Regions from separate parts of the Lysinibacillus sp. NPDC093692 genome, predicted to be linked through region 1. Evidence: riboswitches for the same ligand, from Rfam matches in the RefSeq annotation. Region 1 holds a riboswitch; each other region holds the start of a gene.
The links. Region 1 has a riboswitch for lysine ahead of ACQKN4_RS07185 (aspartate kinase). Riboswitches for the same ligand answer to the same signal wherever they lie in the genome.
Positions count from the first base shown of each region.

Region 2: another riboswitch for lysine. It lies ahead of ACQKN4_RS15115 (transporter substrate-binding domain-containing protein); the one in region 1 lies ahead of ACQKN4_RS07185 (aspartate kinase).
Region 3: another riboswitch for lysine. It lies ahead of ACQKN4_RS03635 (cysteine hydrolase family protein); the one in region 1 lies ahead of ACQKN4_RS07185 (aspartate kinase).
Region 4: another riboswitch for lysine. It lies ahead of ACQKN4_RS18750 (amino acid permease); the one in region 1 lies ahead of ACQKN4_RS07185 (aspartate kinase).

Region 1 is NZ_JBNNUW010000005.1:19,659-24,879, forward strand. It holds gene ACQKN4_RS07180 (methyl-accepting chemotaxis protein) at 1-630, opposite strand, end outside; gene ACQKN4_RS07185 (aspartate kinase) at 1,016-2,248, opposite strand; lysine riboswitch at 2,463-2,641, opposite strand; gene uvrC (excinuclease ABC subunit UvrC) at 3,265-5,061, opposite strand; gene trxA (thioredoxin) at 5,215-5,221, opposite strand, start outside.
Region 2 is NZ_JBNNUW010000013.1:86,984-92,204, forward strand. It holds gene ACQKN4_RS15105 (amino acid ABC transporter ATP-binding protein) at 1-470, opposite strand, end outside; gene ACQKN4_RS15110 (amino acid ABC transporter permease) at 483-1,208, opposite strand; gene ACQKN4_RS15115 (transporter substrate-binding domain-containing protein) at 1,398-2,264, opposite strand; lysine riboswitch at 2,380-2,566, opposite strand; gene odhB (2-oxoglutarate dehydrogenase complex dihydrolipoyllysine-residue succinyltransferase) at 3,104-4,333, opposite strand; gene ACQKN4_RS15125 (2-oxoglutarate dehydrogenase E1 component) at 4,428-5,221, opposite strand, start outside.
Region 3 is NZ_JBNNUW010000002.1:176,615-181,835, reverse strand. It holds gene ACQKN4_RS03645 (GNAT family N-acetyltransferase) at 1-412, shown strand, start outside; gene ACQKN4_RS03640 (APC family permease) at 773-2,116, opposite strand; gene ACQKN4_RS03635 (cysteine hydrolase family protein) at 2,130-2,846, opposite strand; lysine riboswitch at 3,000-3,184, opposite strand; gene ACQKN4_RS03630 (hypothetical protein) at 3,941-4,258, opposite strand; gene ACQKN4_RS03625 (hypothetical protein) at 4,734-4,889, shown strand; gene ACQKN4_RS03620 (hypothetical protein) at 5,115-5,221, opposite strand, start outside.
Region 4 is NZ_JBNNUW010000020.1:1,812-7,032, forward strand. It holds gene ACQKN4_RS18740 (nitric oxide synthase oxygenase) at 11-1,057, shown strand; gene ACQKN4_RS18745 (CynX/NimT family MFS transporter) at 1,136-2,344, opposite strand; lysine riboswitch at 2,517-2,693, shown strand; gene ACQKN4_RS18750 (amino acid permease) at 2,777-4,237, shown strand; gene ACQKN4_RS18755 (serine hydrolase domain-containing protein) at 4,605-5,221, shown strand, end outside.

The DNA.
Region 1 (5,221 bases):
CTTATCAATGACTGATCGAATCTTCGTCATTTCTTGCAATGAACCTTTCGAGCTGTTAGCTAACTTCCCTACCTCCATCGCAACAACATTAAATCCTTTTCCATGCTCACCAGCACGTGCAGCTTCTATAGAGGCATTTAAGGATAGTAGTTGTGTTTGATCAGCAATCCCAGTTACACCTTTTCCGATTTCATCCATTTTAGTTATTTCATTATACAACTGCTCTGTTGAATGAGCTCCTTTAGACAGCAACTCCTGAACCAGTTCACCTTTTGTAATGGACGATTCCATTTCCTCTACAAGGAGTATTGAATGTTGTTTGATTTCTTGAATGTTTGCATTAACATTTTGCTCAACTGCAAGTATCTCTTCTGTATTTGACGACATTTCTTCACTCATTGCTGAAATATCCCCTACACTTGCTGAGACATTTTGAACCTTTAAAGCCGTTTGAAAATTTATTAACTTCATATGTGCAAGTACAAAGTCTAAAATCGCATTTTTCACATCAATACTGTCCTGCTCAAGTTCTAATTCCAGAATTCGCTTTTTTAATATTTGTATTTCTAAATCGTTGTGTTGCTCAACGCTTTCATCCACTGGCTTTTGAAACAAACCGAATAACACCATATTAACTCCCACCTTCCCCTTGGAAAAACATGTCACATTTTATTATATAATAATAAAATTAGATAAAGTATGAAATTAATGTAAACAAAAAAAGATGTGCCATTTAATGACACATCCTATTCAATATTATATGTAAAGCGCTTGTTCTAAAATCAATTATGCCTCGGAATAATTGCGTCCGGAATCGGTTTTGAGCTTAGGCCAGCAGATGTTTTTTGTGCGGAAGCGCAGTGCTAACGTAGCGTCAGCAACACGAGGGCCGACACGATGTCGGTCATTTCGGTAATGCCACAGGACGTGGCGTTCTTAGACTGAGTTCCTTTATTTCAGCAAATGTTTGGATACCCTCTAAAAAGTGACTTAAAGGAGATTTCTGTACCTGTCGCTACGCTTTCGGAGACATTTGCTGAAAGAGGTTAAATTCGTCATGTAATGCATTTGCTGCACGAATCATTTCGTCCTGAGGAACAACGACAGACACTTTTATTTCAGAAGTACTTACCATTTTTACAGGGATATCTTCACGGCGTAAACGATCAAACATACGGGCAGCCACCCCCGGATTAGATGCCATTCCTGAACCAATAATAGAAACTTTCGCTAAACCGATTTCAAAATCAGCAAAACTAAACCCTAGTGATACTTTACTATCTTCTAGGACACGTAATGCATCAGCGAACTCCTCTTTTAAAATAGTAAATGATACAGTCAGCTTTAAGCCATCAATTATTGCTTGTACGATTATATCAACGTTTATGCGATTTTCTGCAAGTATTGTGAATATATCTGCTAACGAAGCTTTAGAATAAGCATCATACCCTACCGTGAGGCGAATAACGTCTGACTCATAGGCAACACCACGGACAATTAAATTTTTCTCCATTTCAACTTCCTCCTTCAATAAAGTACCTTCTGTATCTTTTTCGCTTGACCGAATGGTAACTGGGATTTGAAACTTCTTTGCTATTTCTACAGCCCGTGGGTGTAAAATTTGTGATCCTAAGTTTGATAGCTCTAGCATTTCATCATAGGAAATTTCTTTTAACTTTTGTGCCCCAGCAACCTGACTTGGATCAGCTGTATAAACTCCATCCACATTCGTATAAATATCTACGCGCTCCGCCTCTAAAGCTGCAGCAATAGCTAAAGCCGTCGTCTCCGCACCACCTTTACCAAGCGTCGTAATATTCCGTGAATTATTGATTCCCTGTCCCCCTGCAACGACGACGATTTTTCCCTGAGTAAAATACTCTTCTATTCGACTAGCTTCTAGCCCATCAATTCGTGCATTACCATACACCTCATCGGTTTGAATACCTGCCTGCCAGCCTGTTAATGACACTGCATCATAACCTTCTTCCTGCAAAGCAATTGCCACTAATGCACATAATAGTTGTGAGCTTGTTGACAATAGTACGTCTAGTTCACGTTTAGACGCATTGTCTGATAGATTACAAGCCATCTTTGCTAATTCTTTAGACGTCCCTCTCATTCCTGTAGTGACAACGACAATATCAAAACCACTTTCCTTTTGTGCAATCACCTTTTTTGCAACATCTTGAATGTGTTCAGATGATGCTAATGCAGCACCACCAAATTTCATCACAATTCTCTCCATCTTCATTCTCCTTCGTATTTAATCATTTCGCTGATTATAAAGTAGCTATAATTTTGCAGCTTTTCACAAAAAACATCGCAAAAGCAAATAACACCCTTCAACTCTTAGGTAAGAGTAACAGCCTTGAAAAAATGTTGTTTCGAGGAATCTAAAAAGGCAGCTCTCACATAACGTGAAAGCTGCCTATAACATGTACAATAAAAGTAACTTGCGCATGTGTGATAGCTCTCCGAAACGTTTAGAATCGACAGTCTTACATCTCTTAAATGTAAAACCAGCACAACATCGGAAACAACGATGCTCCACTTCGGCAAGTTCCCCTTTCATACATTTTCACTGGACTTGTTCGTCCTCGTATGTACTACTCTTGAACCTTGCACCTCTATCATCACTAAAAAGTGATTGTATTTAATTGAATCTTAGCGAAGAAATTTCCAATTTAATAAGTAGAAACTACTTGAAAACTAAGATGCTGTGTATGACATTGCTATATTGAATAGCTATGTTATATACAAACCTTAGCATACGTCTAATCCTTTGACAATGTCTCTTGTATAAAATCAATTTCGCCTTGGCGTAATTGTAGCTACGACTTTGCTTCCGCTACAGATAAACAATGCGTCTGAAATCGGCTTTGTGCTTAGGCCTGCAGATGTTTTTTGTGCGAAAGCGTAGCGACAGCAACATGTTTTTGTCTGTGCGAAAGCGTAGCGACAGCAACATGTTTTTGTCTGTGCGAAAGCGTAGCGACAGCAACAACACGAGGGCCGACAGGTTGTCGGTCATTTCGGTAATGCCACAGGACGTGGCGTTTTTACCGATGAAGGTCAGTTAACCGTTATCGCACGGATGCGATGGTTTTAGGCTAACATCCCCTGTGAACTCTTTTCCGATTCCGTGAGATCCACCGGAGGCTCTATTTTCATTCAGCAAATGTCTTTGGTACCGAAAGCGTAGTGACAGGTACAGGCGTTTGGACACCCACCGAAAAGGAATTCCATCTACATTCATCTCACTTACCCTTCGGATGTAGTGTTTTCTTCTGAATGAAAATAAGTGTGGATATTACTAGCTAGACTTGCTGGCATCCCCGCTTCCTGTAATGCTTGCACACTTGCCTCACGAATTTTTTTGACAGAGCCAAAATGCTTAAGTAATTGCTGTTTTCGCTTTGGACCAACTCCCTCTATTTGATCGAGGACAGATTGTATAGCATGCTTCTCGTGCTGCTGTCGTAAGAAAGTAATAGCAAAGCGGTGTACTTCGTCTTGAATTCGTTGCAGTAAATAGAAGCCATCACTTGTGCGCTTTAATGCAATTACTTCAGGTGGATCACCAAATAGAAGCTGAGACGTATTATGCTTGTCATCTTTTGCTAATCCGGCAATTGGAATGACAAGGTCGAGCTCATCCTCTAATACTTCCCGCGCGACTTCCATTTGCCCCTTCCCGCCATCAATTAGTACTAAATCTGGTAAAGGTAGACCTTCCTTTAATACTCGTGTATAGCGACGACGGATCACTTCCTGCATTGCCCCGTAATCATCGTGCTTAGCAGCTGTACGTGTTTTGTATTTTCGATACTCCTTCTTTGCAGGTTTACCATCGATAAATACAACCATTGCAGATACAGCATCTGTTCCATGCATATGACTATTATCGAAAGATTCGATCCGTAAAGGCACAGAAATGCCCATAGCTTCACCGAGCGCCTCACATGCTCCTATTGTTCGTTCTTCCTGACGTTCAATAAGCTGGAACTTCGCTGCAACAGCAATTTCAGCATTTTTAATCGCTAAATCAACAAGCTCTTTTTTTTGCCCACGTTTTGGTGTTAGTACCTTCACTTCTAATAATTCCGTTAAAATATCCGCATCAATAGATTGTGGGATAAAAATTTCTTTAGGCTTGATATGCTCTAGCTTGTCATAAAAGCGCCCAACGAACGTTAAAAATTCCTCTTCTGCCTCTTGATAAATCGGAAATATCGAGACATCTCGCTCAATGAGCTTTCCTTGACGGACAAAGAAAACTTGCACACACATCCAGCCCTTCTCGACTGCATAACCAAATACATCGCGGTTAGTTGTATCACTTGATACAATTTTTTGCTTTTGCATGACTGTATCAATATGTGCAATTTGATCGCGAAATTCCTTTGCACGTTCAAACTCTAAATTTTCTGCGGCCGCTAGCATCTTTACCTCTAGCTCTTTTTTTACTTCTTCAACCCCACCATTTAAAAATTTTGTCATATCTTCAATCATATCGTTGTAAGTGTCAACATCAATCTCTTTCACACAAGGAGCTAGACATTGCCCCATGTGATAATATAAACAAACCTTTGAAGGAAGTTGTACACATTTTCGAAGAGGATATAAACGATCTAGCAGCTTTTTCGTCTCACTTGCTGCATACGCATTTGGATAGGGACCAAAATACTTTGCCTTATCCTTTTTCACTTTTCGTGTTGTAATAAGTCGTGGATGTTTTTCATTTGTAATTTTTAAATACGGATACGTTTTATCATCCGTCAACATAACATTGTATTTCGGGTCATGTAGTTTTATAAGATTAAGTTCTAAAATTAATGCCTCGATATTGGAGGATGTCACAATGTACTCAAAATCTTCTATTTCGCTTACAAGTCTCTGTGTTTTCCCTTCATGCGTACCAGTAAAATACGAGCGTACTCGATTTTTCAGCACTTTTGCTTTCCCGACATAAATAATAGTACCTTGTCGATCTTTCATCAAATAGCAGCCAGGCTGATCTGGTAAAATTTCAAGCTTTCGTTTAATTAAATCATTCATCGCCTACCTGCCCCCCTTTTTGTTAAAACTAGCTTTCGTTCCTTTTTATAGAGCTTTGCACACCACATTGCCTATCCATAGCTCTCCCTTTATTATATAACGAAAAAAAGCCAAGCACATCTATTGATGGCTCGACTCTTTTTTTCTAATAGATTAAGCG
Region 2 (5,221 bases), on a different contig from region 1:
GGGCTCATTGACAATGCTCGTGCAATCGCTACACGCTGTTTTTGACCGCCAGATAGTTGCCGAGGCTTCGCATTGACGTATTGATCCATACCAACAATTTGTAAATATTTTAGTGCCACTTCATCCGCTTCTGCCTTCGAACGCTTTAATACTTTCATTTGACCAACTGTGCAATTTTTTAGCACATTATGATTATTGAATAAGTTAAATTGCTGGAATACCATGCCTAAATGTGTTCGGTACTCTTGGATATTATGTTTATCGTCTAAAATGTTTTCATCTTTATAAAAAATTTGACCGCCACTTGGTGTTTCCAGTAAATTAATGCAGCGTAGTAGTGTTGATTTACCAGATCCAGAAGAACCGATTAAGCAGACAACCTCACCCTTTTCTACTTGAAAATTTACATCCTTCAACACTTGGTTACGACCAAATGATTTACTTAAATGCTCTATTTTAATAACTGTCATTTGCTCATCCCCCTATACTGCTTCTTTCTGTTGTTTTTTGTAGGCATCTGGTCCATCCAGTCGCTTTTCAATATACAGTAAAATTCTTGATGCTGTGAATGTCATGACGAAATATAGGATACATGCTATAAAGAAGGATTCGAAATAGCGGAAGTTATTACCCGCAATCGACTTTGTTTGGAAAAATAATTCTGTAACCCCAATAACGTTTAAAACTGCTGTATCTTTAATGTTCATAATTAATTGGTTACCTGTTGCCGGCAATATATTTCGGGCAACTTGTGGTAATACAACATGTAGCATGATTTGAACATGATTCATGCCAATAGCCGATGCAGCCTCGTACTGCCCTTGATCAATGGAAACAATTCCACCTCGTACGATTTCTGCCATATAAGCACCTGTATTTAGTGAAACAACTAAAATACCTGCCGTAATAAAGTGCATATCAATGCCAAATGCTATATCTAATCCGTAAAATACAACCATTGCTTGTACAATCATTGGTGTACCACGGAAGAATTCGACATAGCATGTTAGTAAAAAATTAATGAGCTTTAAGCTATAGAAATTTACACCTTTTTTGCGAACCTTTATGGTATGCATAATTCCGATGAAAAATCCGATAAGTGCACCAATAATTGTACTACTAATTGAAATAAGTAATGTATAATAAGCACCTCGTAAAAACATTTGCCAGTTGTTCTCAACAATAGAAATAATCCAATCAAGACTCATGATGTACCTCCTAACAACGTCGTGTTGCTTTTTCGTTACTGTTGTCTCTTAGCTATCAACCACTTTCATTGGGCTTCTGTTTCTTTAATTTTATGAAACTATTAGCTAAGACATTATTATTTTTTTGTGATTGTTATTAAATGAGATGTTATGGAATGCACGGGCTAATAGTTAGCCCGTGCATTCTTGTTATTGTGCTGCTGGTTGGTGGTGGATTGCTTCTTCCATAATTTTTTGACGATCATCTTCTGAAATACCTTTTAAGATTTCATTGATTTTTTCAAGCTCAGCATCACCTTTACGTAAACCAACTGCAATAGATGTATTAGAAACATCTGTATCAAAGCCTTTTTCAAACTTTACATATGTGAATTTATCATTTGTAGCAGCAGCGGAAATACCTTCTGGACGTTCTGCTACATAGCCGTCAATTTTTCCAGCTTCTACTGCTACACGCATTGCTGGGAAGCTATCCATTGCTGTTTGTTTTTTTACACCTTTGATTTGATCAATAACAGTGTAGTTAGATGTATTTAATTGTGAAGTAATTTTTGCACCTGAGAAATCTTGAATAGATGTTGCATTTTCATATTTACTACCTTTTTTAACAACCATTACAAAATCAGATGTATAGTAATTGTCAGTGAAGTCGATTGTCTGCTTGCGCTCTGCAGTAGGTGACATACCTGCTATGATTGCATCTATTTTATTTGATTGTAGAGCTGGTACTAAGCCATCCCATTCCAATTTTACGATGACTAATTCTTTTCCTAAGCCTTCAGCTATTTTTTTCGCCATTTGTACATCATAACCGCCTGCATATTCTGCATTATCGGCAATTTTTACCGCGCCATTTGCATCACTTTGCTGCGTCCAGTTAAACGGAGCATAGCCCGCCTCCATCCCGATTCGGAATTGGCCGCTTTCTTCTTTCTTATCAGTACTTGCACTGCCATTACTAGACGATGTCGTCTCCTTCTTGTCACTAGCACCACAAGCTGCTAGCAAGATTGCTGTCATTACGGTCAACATTAATACTAACCATTTTCTTTTCATGTAACATTCCCCTTTTCTGTAAAAAAATAAGACAACTGTACCAAAAAAGACCTAAGTACTGAACTTAGGTCTTACTTTTTTAACAGTTGCCCAAATCCTCACTAAAATTCCATCATTCCGAGATAGCACAACCTAGTAAACCTGGAAAATAATTCACTAGGACAGTCCTGCACTTATTCACTGCAGACCCAGCATAAAAGTACGAGCTCCTTTTATACTTCGGCGATAGTTCCTTCTCCATTGCGTCTTCGCTTGCTTATACTCAACAATGAACTAATAAATACCGCGCCTCTACCTCACAATAGGATAAATGTGAGGTTTGTATATTTAATTGATATTAAGATACTACTATAAAAACAATATTTTCGTCAAGACAATTTTATTACTTTTCTGATTAATTACAATATTAGGGTTTTTTAGCCTTTTAAAGACATATATATACTTTTGCAAAGTCGAAAATGATTTATTCGAATGTTTTGTCGAGAAAGTCCGTAAAATCGCCCATGCTCCATTGTACGTACTCCAACCAACTTATATACGTGGATACGCTTGTAACACACGCGACAAAGAACTGATTTTTCAGAAATCAAGCAAATAATTAATATTTAAATTATTTTATAGTAATTCAAAAGAAATTGTTGAACTGTAAAGATAACACCATTTGCACTATACGCATTTTTACTGTGAAACTTTCACAAACGATCTCAGCTCTTCTTTCGGTCGCTTCGCTTGCTTTATCCGTCACTTTGGCTCTTTTATCCTTCCCTCCCACAAATGCTTCATAAAAAGCAAAAAAACCTTGCGAAACGATGTTCGCAAGGTTTTAAGAAACTCAGGAATTAAGAATTTAATAATAAATCTTCTGGGTTTTCAAGTAGTTCTTTAACAGTTTTAAGGAAGCCTACAGAATCTTTACCATCGATAATACGGTGGTCATAAGAAAGTGCTAAGTACATCATTGGGCGAATTTCTACTTCACCATTCACTTCAACTGGACGTTTTTTGATTGAGTGCATACCAAGGATACCAGCTTGTGTACCATTCATGATAGGTGTAGACATTAATGAACCGAATACACCACCATTTGTAATTGTGAATGAGCCACCTGAAAGATCTGCTAAACCTAATTTTTTGTCGCGTGCTTTTTTAGCTAGGTCTGCAATTGAATCTTCAATTTCAGCAAAGTTTTTGCGGTCAGCGTCACGTACTACTGGTACTACTAAACCTTCTTCTGTTGATACAGCTACACCGATATCAAAGAAGTTGTTTAAGTGAATTTCATCGCCAGAGATTTGTGCATTCACATATGGGTATTTTTTAAGTGCTGCAACTACAGCTTTTGTGAAGAATGACATGAAACCAAGTTTAGAGCCAGTTGACTCGAAGAATTGGTCTTTTTTACGAGAACGTAAAGCCATAACGTTTGTCATATCTACTTCGTTAAATGTTGTTAACATTGCTGTAGATTGTTTTACTTCAAGTAAGCGTTTTGCAATTGTTTGGCGACGACGGCTCATTTTTTCAATTGTCACACGTGATTCATCAACAGCTGCTACTGCTTTAGGTGCTGCTGGAGCTGCTTGTGGTGCTGCTACTGGAGCTGTACCATGAGCTGCAACGTCTTGTACACGTACACGGCCTTGTGGATCTACTGGAGATACAGCAGCAAGGTCAATACCTTTTTCACGAGCAAGTTTACGTGCTGCTGGAGACGCGATTACACGCTCACCAGAAGTTTCTACTACAACTGGAGCTGCTGCAACTGGAGCAGGTGCTGCTGGAGCTGGAGCTGCCTCAACTGGAGCTGCTGCAACTGGAGCAGGTGCTGCACCTTCGCCAGCTTCTACAACTGCGATTACTTGACCTACAAGTACAGTATCGCCTTCTTCAGCTAAAATTTGAGTTAAAACTCCTGCTTCTTCAGAGATGATTTCAGCGTTTACTTTATCTGTTTCAAGTTCAACGATGAATTCACCCTTTTCAACGCGATCGCCCACTTTTTTTACCCACTGTGCGATACTACCTTCTGTAATCGATTCTGCTAATTCAGGGACTTTAATTTCAGCCACTTTCATTTCCTCCTTTAATTAACGTGCATTGGTGCACATCAATGGGCTACTGCCTAAGCAAGTAGCCCGGCTCTCAAAAATATTTAATATATGATTATTTAACCTTTACAGGCTCAGCAACTGCTTCTTCTACAAGTGCGGCTTGAGCTGCTTTATGAGAATCTGCATCACCTTCAGAAGTTGAGCTCATTGCAGGACGGCCTACATAACGTAGCTTTTTACCTTCTGAAAGGTCGTGTAATGTTTCTAATGCATAATTCCAAGAACCTTGGTTTTTAGGCTCTTCTTGTACCCAAACAATTTCTTTTACATTAGGATACTTAGCAATAATACCAGCAACTTGCTCTTTTGGGAATGGGTAAAGTTGTTCTACACGAGTAATGTGTAGGTGATCGAAGCCTTCACCGTCTTTAATACGGTCTGCGATGTCGATCATGACTTTACCTGAACCTAAAACAATGCGCTCTACAGCTTCTGGTTTTGAACCTAGGCCTGGTTGTTCAATTACTTCTTGGAATGAACCATTTGCTAATTGATCAGCATTTGCTGCAGCTAATGGGTGACGAAGTAAGTACTTAGGTGATACAACCACAAGTGGACGAACGCCTTCAGTACCTAATAATGCTGCTTGACGACGTAATAAGTGGTAGTAGTTACCTGCGTTTGAACAGTTTGCTACGAACCAGTTATTTTCAGCTGACATTTGTAAGTAACGTTCCATACGGCTTGAAGAGTGTTCTGGACCTTGACCTTCATAACCATGTGGTAAAAGAATTACTAAACCAGATTTTTGACCCCATTTAGCACGTGCACCTGAAATATAGTTATCGAACATAACTTGTGCCATGTTAGCAAAGTCACCAAATTGAGCTTCCCATACTGATAATA
Region 3 (5,221 bases), on a different contig from region 1:
CTTTGACCTTACGGAAGAACAAAGTCAATTTACTGCCCTTCCAAAAGAGATTTCTATAGAAATGGTTGGTCAATATCCGATTGTTATTTTGAGTGACCATGTTCCTGTAGGATTTTTTGTCCTGCACGCAACTGATAGAGTGAAAGAGTACTCTACTAATCCAAAAGCTATGCTGCTTACTGCATTATCTATTGACCATAAACAGCAAGGAAATGGGTATGCAAAAAAAGGGATGCTTGCACTGCCTGAATTTATTAAAAGAAAATTTAAAGATTGTAATGAAGTCGTTTTAGTCGTTAATCATAAAAATACTCCGGCTCAAAATTTGTATTTAAAAGCTGGCTTTGTCGATAACGGTGAAAGAAGAATGGGACGTATTGGCGAGCAGTTTGTTATGAACCTATACCTTTAATAGATTTTCAAAAATCACTCTTCAAGACATGGGTGATTTTTTTGTTCTCCCCTTACAACATACGGCCTTGTTGATCGTCTATCTGAATGCTGTGGAGTACCTAACAAAAGCTCAGAGAGATAATGCAGCAAACTGGCTTATGAATTGTGGAGTTGCTCCTCTAAACACAGCTCATCGAGGAAGGATGTGGGGGATTGTTAAGGGTATACCCGTAAGTAAAGATATTTTATACTGCGAGTATTTTACTTTCGTATAAGATATTCCTGTATAAAAATAAATCAGGTACCTAACATCGATAAAAATTACCAATACTAGATAACTGACTTATCTTAGAAATTTACTCTAAGCTCTTTCGGTATTTTATAAATCCGTAAATGTTGGTGGTTTCTTTTTGAAGCCTTTCGTCGTAATGAAAGCATAGATAAAACCGATTGCAAGCCAGATAAAGCCTACCTTCAATGTCATCGGTGATAAATTAATAAATAAGTAGAAACAAATACCAAATCCTAGCCCTGGAATTAATAAGTATCGAATTATTTTCATTTCTTTTTTACGGAAGAAGTAATACACGATCACTGACAAATTGACAAACATAAATCCTGTCAGACCTCCAAAGTTCATTAATTCTGCTATAAAATTTGCTGATAAAAACAGCGCTCCTAAAACACTAATCACACACATCAATAAAATATTGTATACCGGTGTTTGATATTTTGGATGTAAATGTGTGAAAAACTTTTTCGAAAGTACCTCATCACGCCCCATACTAAACATTAAACGAGATGCACTTGCTTGTCCTGTTAAACCAGCTGTCACTGTTGATACAATAATCGCAACCGTATAAAGAGTTGCAAGAACTGCACCACCTGCTTTTTCCGCTACATCAAATAAAGCCGTATCAGCTGAACTAAAGTTTGTAACATCAGGCCATACAAGCTGAGCTACATATGCTTGCACAATAAAAATAAGTCCTCCGATTAAACAAGCTAAAATAGCTGCCTTCCAAATATCCTCTTTTGGATTGACTGCCTCTTCTGAAAGTGTTGTAATCGAATCGAACCCTAAAAACGAGAAGCAGGCCATTGTTGCACCAGAAATAATTGCAGACATAACGAATTTTTCATCGTTGAAAAACGGTGCAACAGTAAAGAGCGACGTATCACTTTCCGCACCGACAATTGTCTTTACACAAAAAATCACAAAAATAACGACTACAATTCCCATAAACATAACGAGGGTTTGATTTGTTTTTGCTGCGATGCCAATACCTAGAATATTGACAGTAGTTATAATACCTGCAATTAATAACACCCATACCCAATACGGAACAGATGGTATTAATGCATTCGCATATGAAGCACCTACCATGAATACAATGAGTGGCACTAAGACATAATCCATAAACATTGCCCAACCTGCAAAAAAACCTAAATGCGGATTGATAGCACGTTGGGTATATGTATAAGTCGACCCTCCATTTGGAAAAACAGCAGCCATTCGACCGTAACTATATGCAGAAAACATCATTGCAACCATCGCAATCAAGTAGGCTAATGGCAACATTCCACTTGTAGACTCTGCTGCAAAGCCATAAATATAAGCTGGCGCAATCGGTGTCATAAAAGCAATACCATAAATGACTAAATCTTTTAATGTTAAAACACGCTTTAACTGTGGTGTATGATCATTTGGTGTTTGACTCATAGTCCATTTCCTCTCACAGATTCATTGGTTCGCGTTTTGATAGTTCTTCCGTTACTAAATCAATTACTTCATCTGTACTCATCACTTGGCAATAAATTTGATTCATAATCATAATTTCAGCATCATGAAGCTGTTGCGTTGCAGCTGCACATGCATCTTCCACTAAAATAACTTCAAATCCTGCGTCAGCTAAACTTCGAACTGTTGAAGCAACACATTGATCTGTTACAACACCTGTACAAACTACTGTTTCAATGCCCATATTACGCAGTAAAAATTCATAATTCGTACCACTTAATACGCTATCTGTCGTTTTATTTACAACAATTTCGTCATCAAGAGGCTTTAATTCATCCACCATCTCCGCTCCTGGGTCACCGATTGGCAATAAAATATTGTTCCACCCTGTCCGGCGTTGTACAGGAGAACGATCTCGTCCATCTTTATGATGGCAAGCAATGCGACCAAATGTTACTTCTAATTTATTAGTACGGAAAAAATCTAAAAGCTTTTTATTGTTCGGGATCGTTAAATTGTCGATACGATCAAAAAAGTATTCCCACTGATCAAACATGCCCTTTTCTCTTGCAACCTGCGCGTCTAATCCGTCTCGGCTAATAAACTGATGTTGCATGTCTACTATTAGTAATGCTGTTTTATAAGGGTTCACGTTTATTTTTTGACCGTCAGTCGGTAAAAATTCATAATATAATGTTGATGTATTATCCATAAAATCCCCTCCAAAATACCTCTGATTCCAAAATGTATAGACAAATAAAATATAGACTCTTTGTGTAAAAGAATCTGTCTAACACAAAAATGACCTACTCATTTCTAGAAACTTAAAATGAATCGACCATTTAAAATTCCCACTGTTTGTCTAAACAGAGATAGCACAACTTCATAAACACGTATGTTTACGAAGACAGTCCTGCAACTATTCGCTACAGCCCCAGTATATGATGGCGAGAACTCATCACATACTTCGGCGACACTTCCTTCTATCTAACTTCTTCATCTTCTCGGACTCCATTAGGTACTGTTAACTGCCGCGCCTCTACCTAACTATCAGAAAAGTGTGAATTATTTGATTATTTTAAATAATTATATTATTGCGTTTTTTATATGTCAACTTTAAAATCTACTATATTTTATAAGATTTATCGCGCACAACCACAAAAAAATGACAATCAAAACAGTTTAAATAATAACTATTTACAATAAATACCACAATACATCAACAATTGTATAAGCATTTAATTATTCACCTCTTGATTTTTCATTACCTATAAACCGTTCCCTTATTAACGCTCACGATTCACAATATAATTCATAAATTACCCCAGCGATAATTTTGATTATTTTGCCGAGTTTGCACGGCATCCACCCCTTTAGGAATATTTTGGGCTACCATATTTAGCATTACCCAAATCATAGTGGATTCCGACTAACGCCGTAAACAATTGTTCGAAGAGGGAGGTTTACCCCCCACGCAATTTTTTTAAAAAATTTTTGTCCTATAGAAAAAAATCATCTAACACATAGTAAAAAACTTCTCAGAAAAACAAGCTTCTAATTAAGTAGTCTATTAATACACAAAAATGCCCTACTTATATTACCAGCTATAAGTAAGGCACCTCTAAAATTATATTCCGTTTTATTGAGCATATACATTTACTTCTACGCTACTAAAAATATCATGATATAAAACAGTAATAAAAGGTCGCAGCAGCAGCACAACCACCTTCGCTAATAGGCAATCCCTTTTTGATAAGCAACTCTATTAAGTTGAAGAATTATTTTCCATTATGTATCTAAGTTTGATTAACTCAAGTCTTTCTTTTTTCTTCTTTTCTTCTTTTCTTCTTTTCTTCTTTTTGATTCTTTTACATAATTAATATAGTTTCCTGTTCCTTCTATTGCTGAAACTGCAATGATGGCCCATTCTAGTGGATTAACATCTCTTAGCGATTCCTTTCCATAGAATAGTGTAACGCTAGCAATAAACCCATAGAGAATTGCTTTAGAAAAATACTCCCAAATAGGAGAATAATTTTCTATATTAATTTTTCCGTATATTTTGTCTATTAAGATTACCATTCCTAAAATTAAAACTACGGTCATAATCATTTCCGTCTTCATAGTCCACCTCCATAAAAATTTTAACACATGCTTCATTATATAATCTCTTCGAAAATATCTTCAATCCTTTGCACAACAAAAGAATCCATTACTGGAAATTAGTTCTTTTATCATTTCTTTGGTAGATCTTAAGGCCGTCCCACTTTACAAGATAAAACTCAACCCGCTCGATCGATGGATAAGGAACATCAACTTCCATTTTCTTCTTACGAGTATATACACGATTAGTAGTCTTTTTCTGCTTGAGCAGATGGATCTGCAGTTCCATCAGAATCTAAGAATTAAACTTTCTAAGATGAGACAAGTAACCACTAACAAGTGATTTAACATTACCGGCTGCGTTCTCAGAAAGTGGAGGTGAAAATGTTACTATATCCATACCTTTTGTTTCATCACAAATATTTCACTAATTAATTGTAAGTTATGCGGATAAAAAATCATCTTTCTCTCACACTAATGGTGGAGGTGAGATGACATGGGTAATAATAAACATAAAAATAATAAAACTCAAGACAACAAAAAACAGCAGAATCAAAATCAAAATGCTAACAGAGAACGTAAAAATGAAAACAGAGAAGAGTTCGCTGAAGAAGTAGATTTCAGTAATATTCAAAATGAAAATAAACGTTAATAGTGATAAACAAAATCCCAATATTCACCTTAGAAATAGGTGTGTATTGGGGCTTTTCTTATTGTGTAAACATCACCTAGATCCATCTCTTTCGATTTCTTAAAGTACAAAAAAAACGGAAATAATTCCGGGCTGATTACCACTTACTTTTTTCCTTCATGACACACTGTTTCGCTTTCGCATTCGATCTTAAGAATAACCTAAGACAATGGTAGTTTTAACTTTTTATTTTGATAAGAATTCAGATACCACTAAAGCCGTAATACAATAAATATCTATTGGTATCAATAAGAGCAATCCTATTATCCAGTTTAATTTTATATATACATTAG
Region 4 (5,221 bases), on a different contig from region 1:
GGAGTTCGATATGAATTTACATGAAGTACAACGATTTTTAGAACTTTATCAAGTAGAGCAAAACGAGTCAAAAATATGGCTAGAAAATAAATTACAATATATTAAAACAGCTGGAGAATATATACCGACAACGGAAGAACTAATCTTTGGTGCACGAGTGGCGTGGCGTAATAGTAATAAGTGTATTGGTCGATTGTTTTGGCAATCGCTACATGTTGTTGATGCCCGTGATCTTTCACATGAAGAGGATATCTTCAACGCTTTGCTTAAACATATTCAATACGCAACAAATGATGGGAAAATTCGTCCGACAATAACGATTTTTGCACCAGGACGAGTTCGTATATGGAATCATCAGCTAATCCGCTATGCAGGCTATGAAACGGAATATGGAATCGTTGGTGATCCGCATTCCGTTGCGTTTACGAAAGTATGTGAATCACTTGGCTGGCAAGGTGAGAGAACAGCATTTGATGTGCTACCGCTTGTCGTACAGGTGGATGATAGAGAGCCACAAGTGTTTATAATCCCTGACGAATATGTGCTAGAGGTACCGATTCGCCATCCAGAATCTTCTCAAGTAGAAAAGCTAGGATTGAAATGGTATGCAGTGCCGATTATTTCGAGCATGCGCTTCCAAATGGCAGGTATCGACTTTGAGACAGCTCCATTCAATGGTTGGTATATGGGTACAGAAATCGGGGCACGTAATTTAGCAGATCATGAGCGCTATAATATGCTACCCGCTATAGCAGAAATTTTTAACCTTGATACAGCTAAACAGGCATCTCTATGGCGTGACCGAGCATTAGTTGAGCTGAATATGGCCGTTCTACATTCTTTTAAAGAAGATGGGGTGAGCATTGTAGATCATCATACAGCTGCACAACAATTTAAATTGTTTGAGGAAGCAGAAGCAGCAGCAAATCGTGAGGTTACAGGCAATTGGACATGGTTGATTCCACCTCTTTCGCCAGCTACAACTCATATTTATCACAAGCCTTATGTTAATGTTTACAATACACCGAACTATTTTTATCAGAAACCACCTTATTAATAGAGAAAGGCAGCTCACGTTAACTTATTTCAGCGGGTGTCCAAACACCCGCTGAAATAAGATCATGCGCTACCTTTTTTAATTTACATATTCATTTTTAGAAGCTCTAAATGAACATAAGAAGAGTATGAATGCTACGACAACAAATAACCAACCAGTAATATCCCAGCCACCGAATATATCATGTAAATAACCGAATAAGATTGGACCGATTGCAGCTAATAAATACCCCAATGATTGTGCAAAACCTGATAAATCAGCTGCCTCAAAAGCGGTACGGGTACGTAATGTAAAGAACATCATCGCTAATGAGAATGAAGCTCCTCCGGCTAAGCCTAGTAGTACCATCCAAAGTATAGCGAGGTTTGTCCATTCCATTACTAGTCCGATAAAACCAATTAAGTAAAATGCCGTAAACATGAATACGAGAGGTCGCTGAGATGTCATTTTACTAGCGATAATAGGCACAGCTAAGGCCATTGGTACTTGTGAAAATTGCATGATGGAAAACATCCATCCTGCACGATCTGCAGCTAATCCTTGTGCTATATATATTTCAGGAATCCAAGCAGCGGTTGTATAGAATAATAACGACTGAAATCCCATAGCTCCCGCTACTGCCCAAGTTACAGGTGATTTCCATAAAGGTGTACGTTCTTTCGTAGTTTTAACATTAGGCTCCGGCTTATTAAATTTCAACTGTGGAATCCAAATTAAAATGGTTAACACCACGAGAACAAGTGCGACTGCCAGTGCACCTTGCCAGCCAATTGATGAATGGGCAACAGGATAGCTAATGCCAGCGCCGAGCCCAGCTGTCAAATTCATCGACATTGTGAAAAAGGCCATAAGTAAACCTACGTGATAAGGAAACTTCAATTTAAGTAATCCTGGAATAAGTACGTTACCGAATGAAATGGCTATACCAATTAGCGCAGTGCCAAATACGAGAAAACTAGTTGTACCGAGGGAGCGCAGTACAATCCCTAATGCCAAAAGAATAGTCGATAAAAATAATGTTAGTTCTAGCCCGATTTTACGTGCGACAATTGGTACGAAAGGTGAGATAATTGCAAATGCTAGCAATGGGATTGTTGTTAGAAAGCCCGCTAATGCATAGGATATGCCGAGGTCTTCTCGGATAAAGGAAATAATAGGTCCAACAACTGTTAGCGGCATCCGTAATGTCGAGGCAATACAAATTACGCCGATCACTAGTAATAATGTTGTACCTTTCCAGTTAATTTTCCTGCTAGGATAAGTATCGGTATGTTCATGAGTAGTCAAATAAATCCCCCCTGTTAGAACAATTATGATTGAACCACTATACCACTTTATCACAATAATAAAAATAGTTGAAAATTCACAAAATATAGAATGTTACTTGAGTTATTGAAATGCCATATGTCATATGTTAGAATAATATTCATCATAAATTTAATAATATGCCTCATGTTTATATTGAGGTAGAGGTCGCGGTATTTAAGAGTATGCTAATGGAAATGACAAGCATTTAAGATATTAGTTGAAAGGAAATACTGCCGAAGTGTGAGGGGACTTGAAAACCTCATGCTGGGGCTGTCTCCGAAAGGAACAGAACTGTCACGTTTGGACAACGTGTTGAGCTATCATTTTGAAAGAACAGAGGATTTACTTAGCCATCACTGCCGTTCATGTGATGGCATTTTTTTCGCCTCTTAAAAGGAAGGAAGTTAAATTGTGAGTGAAATTAAAGTCAATCAGCTCGGCCATAAAGCGCCAAAGTTGAAAAAAGAATTAAAAAGCCGTCACATTACAATGATTTCATTAGGCGGTACAATCGGTACAGGATTGTTTTTAGCTAGTGGTGGTGCCATTGCACAAGCAGGTCCTGGCGGTGCACTTCTTGCTTATGCATTAATCGGTATCATGGTTTACTTTTTAATGACGAGCTTAGGTGAAATGGCAGCCTATATGCCATCATCGGGCTCATTTAGTACGTATGCTACAAAATTTGTGGATCCAGCTCTAGGCTTTGCACTTGGTTGGAACTATTGGTACAACTGGGCAATTACAATTGCGGCAGAAATTTCTGCTGTATCATTGATTATGAAATATTGGTTCCCAGATAGCTCATCAGCACTTTGGACTGTTTTATTTATTGCTGTTGTATTATCGTTCAATCTATTATCGGTAAAAAGCTATGGTGAAAGTGAATATTGGTTTGCCATGATAAAGGTTGTAACTGTAATCATTTTTATTATCATCAGTTTCTTAATGATATTTGGTATTTTAGGAGGAAACGCTCCGGTAGGCTTTACGAATTTCTTTATTAGTGATGGACCATTCCACGGTGGTTTCCTTGCTACATTTGGTATTTTCTTAGCTGCGGGATTCTCGTTCCAAGGAACAGAATTACTTGGAATAACAGCAGGTGAAACAGATGATCCTGGTAAAAATATTCCGAAAGCTGTTAAGTCCGTTTTCTGGCGAATTCTTTTATTCTATATTTTAGCGATCGGTGCAATTGGTCTGTTGATTCCGTTTACAGATGCACGTTTGCTATCTGAAGATATCGCTGTTTCACCATTTACACTGGTGTTCGATCGTTTAGGAATTGCCTTTGCTGCATCATTGATGAATGCTATCATTCTAACGGCAATGCTGTCAGCAGGGAATTCAGGGCTGTACGCATCTTCTCGTATGCTTTGGCAATTAGCGGTAGATGGACATGCACCTAAATTTTTCGCTAAACTAAGCCGTCGAGGAATTCCGATTTACGCATTACTGGCGACTTTAGCTGTCGGCTCCCTAGCATTTTTAGCTTCATTCTTTGGTGATGGTGTGGTCTACATGTGGCTTCTAAATGCCTCTGGGATGTCTGGCTTCATTGCTTGGCTAGGAATTGCATTTAGCCATTACCGTTTCCGTCGAGCGTTCGATGTACAGGGATTAGATCCGAAATTGTTGCCGTATAAAGCAAAATTATTCCCATTCGGTCCGCTATTTGCCTTTACGGTTTGTATGATTGTTGTTATTGGACAAAACTACAATGCCTTTATGGGTGGTTCAGTAGATTGGTACGGAGTCCTTGTCTCGTATATCGGTATTCCACTGTTCTTACTGTTATGGCTTGGCTATAAAATTAAGCATAAAACAAAAATGCTTCCGCTTGAGCAATGTGATTTAAAAGTAGATTAATAAATAATAAACTGTCCTGTGAGCCGTAGAAAATGGCTTGCAGGGCAGTTTTTTTAGTTGAAAAATGAATTTGCAAGCTCAAACATATAATCTTGTCAGAGAAAAAACTGTCAGTGAAAAGTAAAATCCTTTAAGCCTCAAAAACTGCATCCCCATAATAGTGAACACTGATACGTTTTTATAGTTTTTCAGACCGTCCATCCATTTTTGGTACCCAACCTTAATATGGTAAACTGTTTTAGAAATGAATAACCACTAAATTTTGGTTATGGAATTTATTGAAACGTATACCATCTATCTTCATTCAATAGAAATAACTGCACGTAAATCTTAATAGGTGAGGACAAATAATCAAAGGAGGGGGAAGATGATAGACTATCCATTTTTACAAAACAGATTAAAAAAAGAAAAGATTAATACTTTTTTGATTAATAGTCACGGTAAAACGATATTTCGATACTATAAAAACAACAAACAACAACAGAAACTTCATAAAATTAATTCTTGTACAAAGAGTATTCTTTCAATTTTATTTGGCATTGCAATAGATCATAAATATTTGGAATCTGTTCATATACCTATCCATTCTTTTTTTCCTGAACTATTCGAACGGCAAGATGACAAACGTAAGTTGGATATGACAATATATCACCTTTTAACAATGACGGAAGGGTTAGATTTCCCGGAATTCGGAGAATGGAATTGTTTTGCTCCTATGGTATTTCATTCTGATATAGTAAAATTTATAGTGAATCGTCCAATGGTACATCCAGTGGGTGCGCATATGAATTATAACTCGGGTTGCTCCCATATACTATCTGCTATATTGCAGCAAGTTACGAATATGAAAACAAAAGAATTTGCCAATCGTTATTTATTTCAACCATTAGGTATTCAAGAATATCAGTGGTACGAGGATAAGAAGAAAATTAGTAAAGGGGCAGATGGTCTTTTATTAAAGGCAGAAGATATGATGAAAGTAGG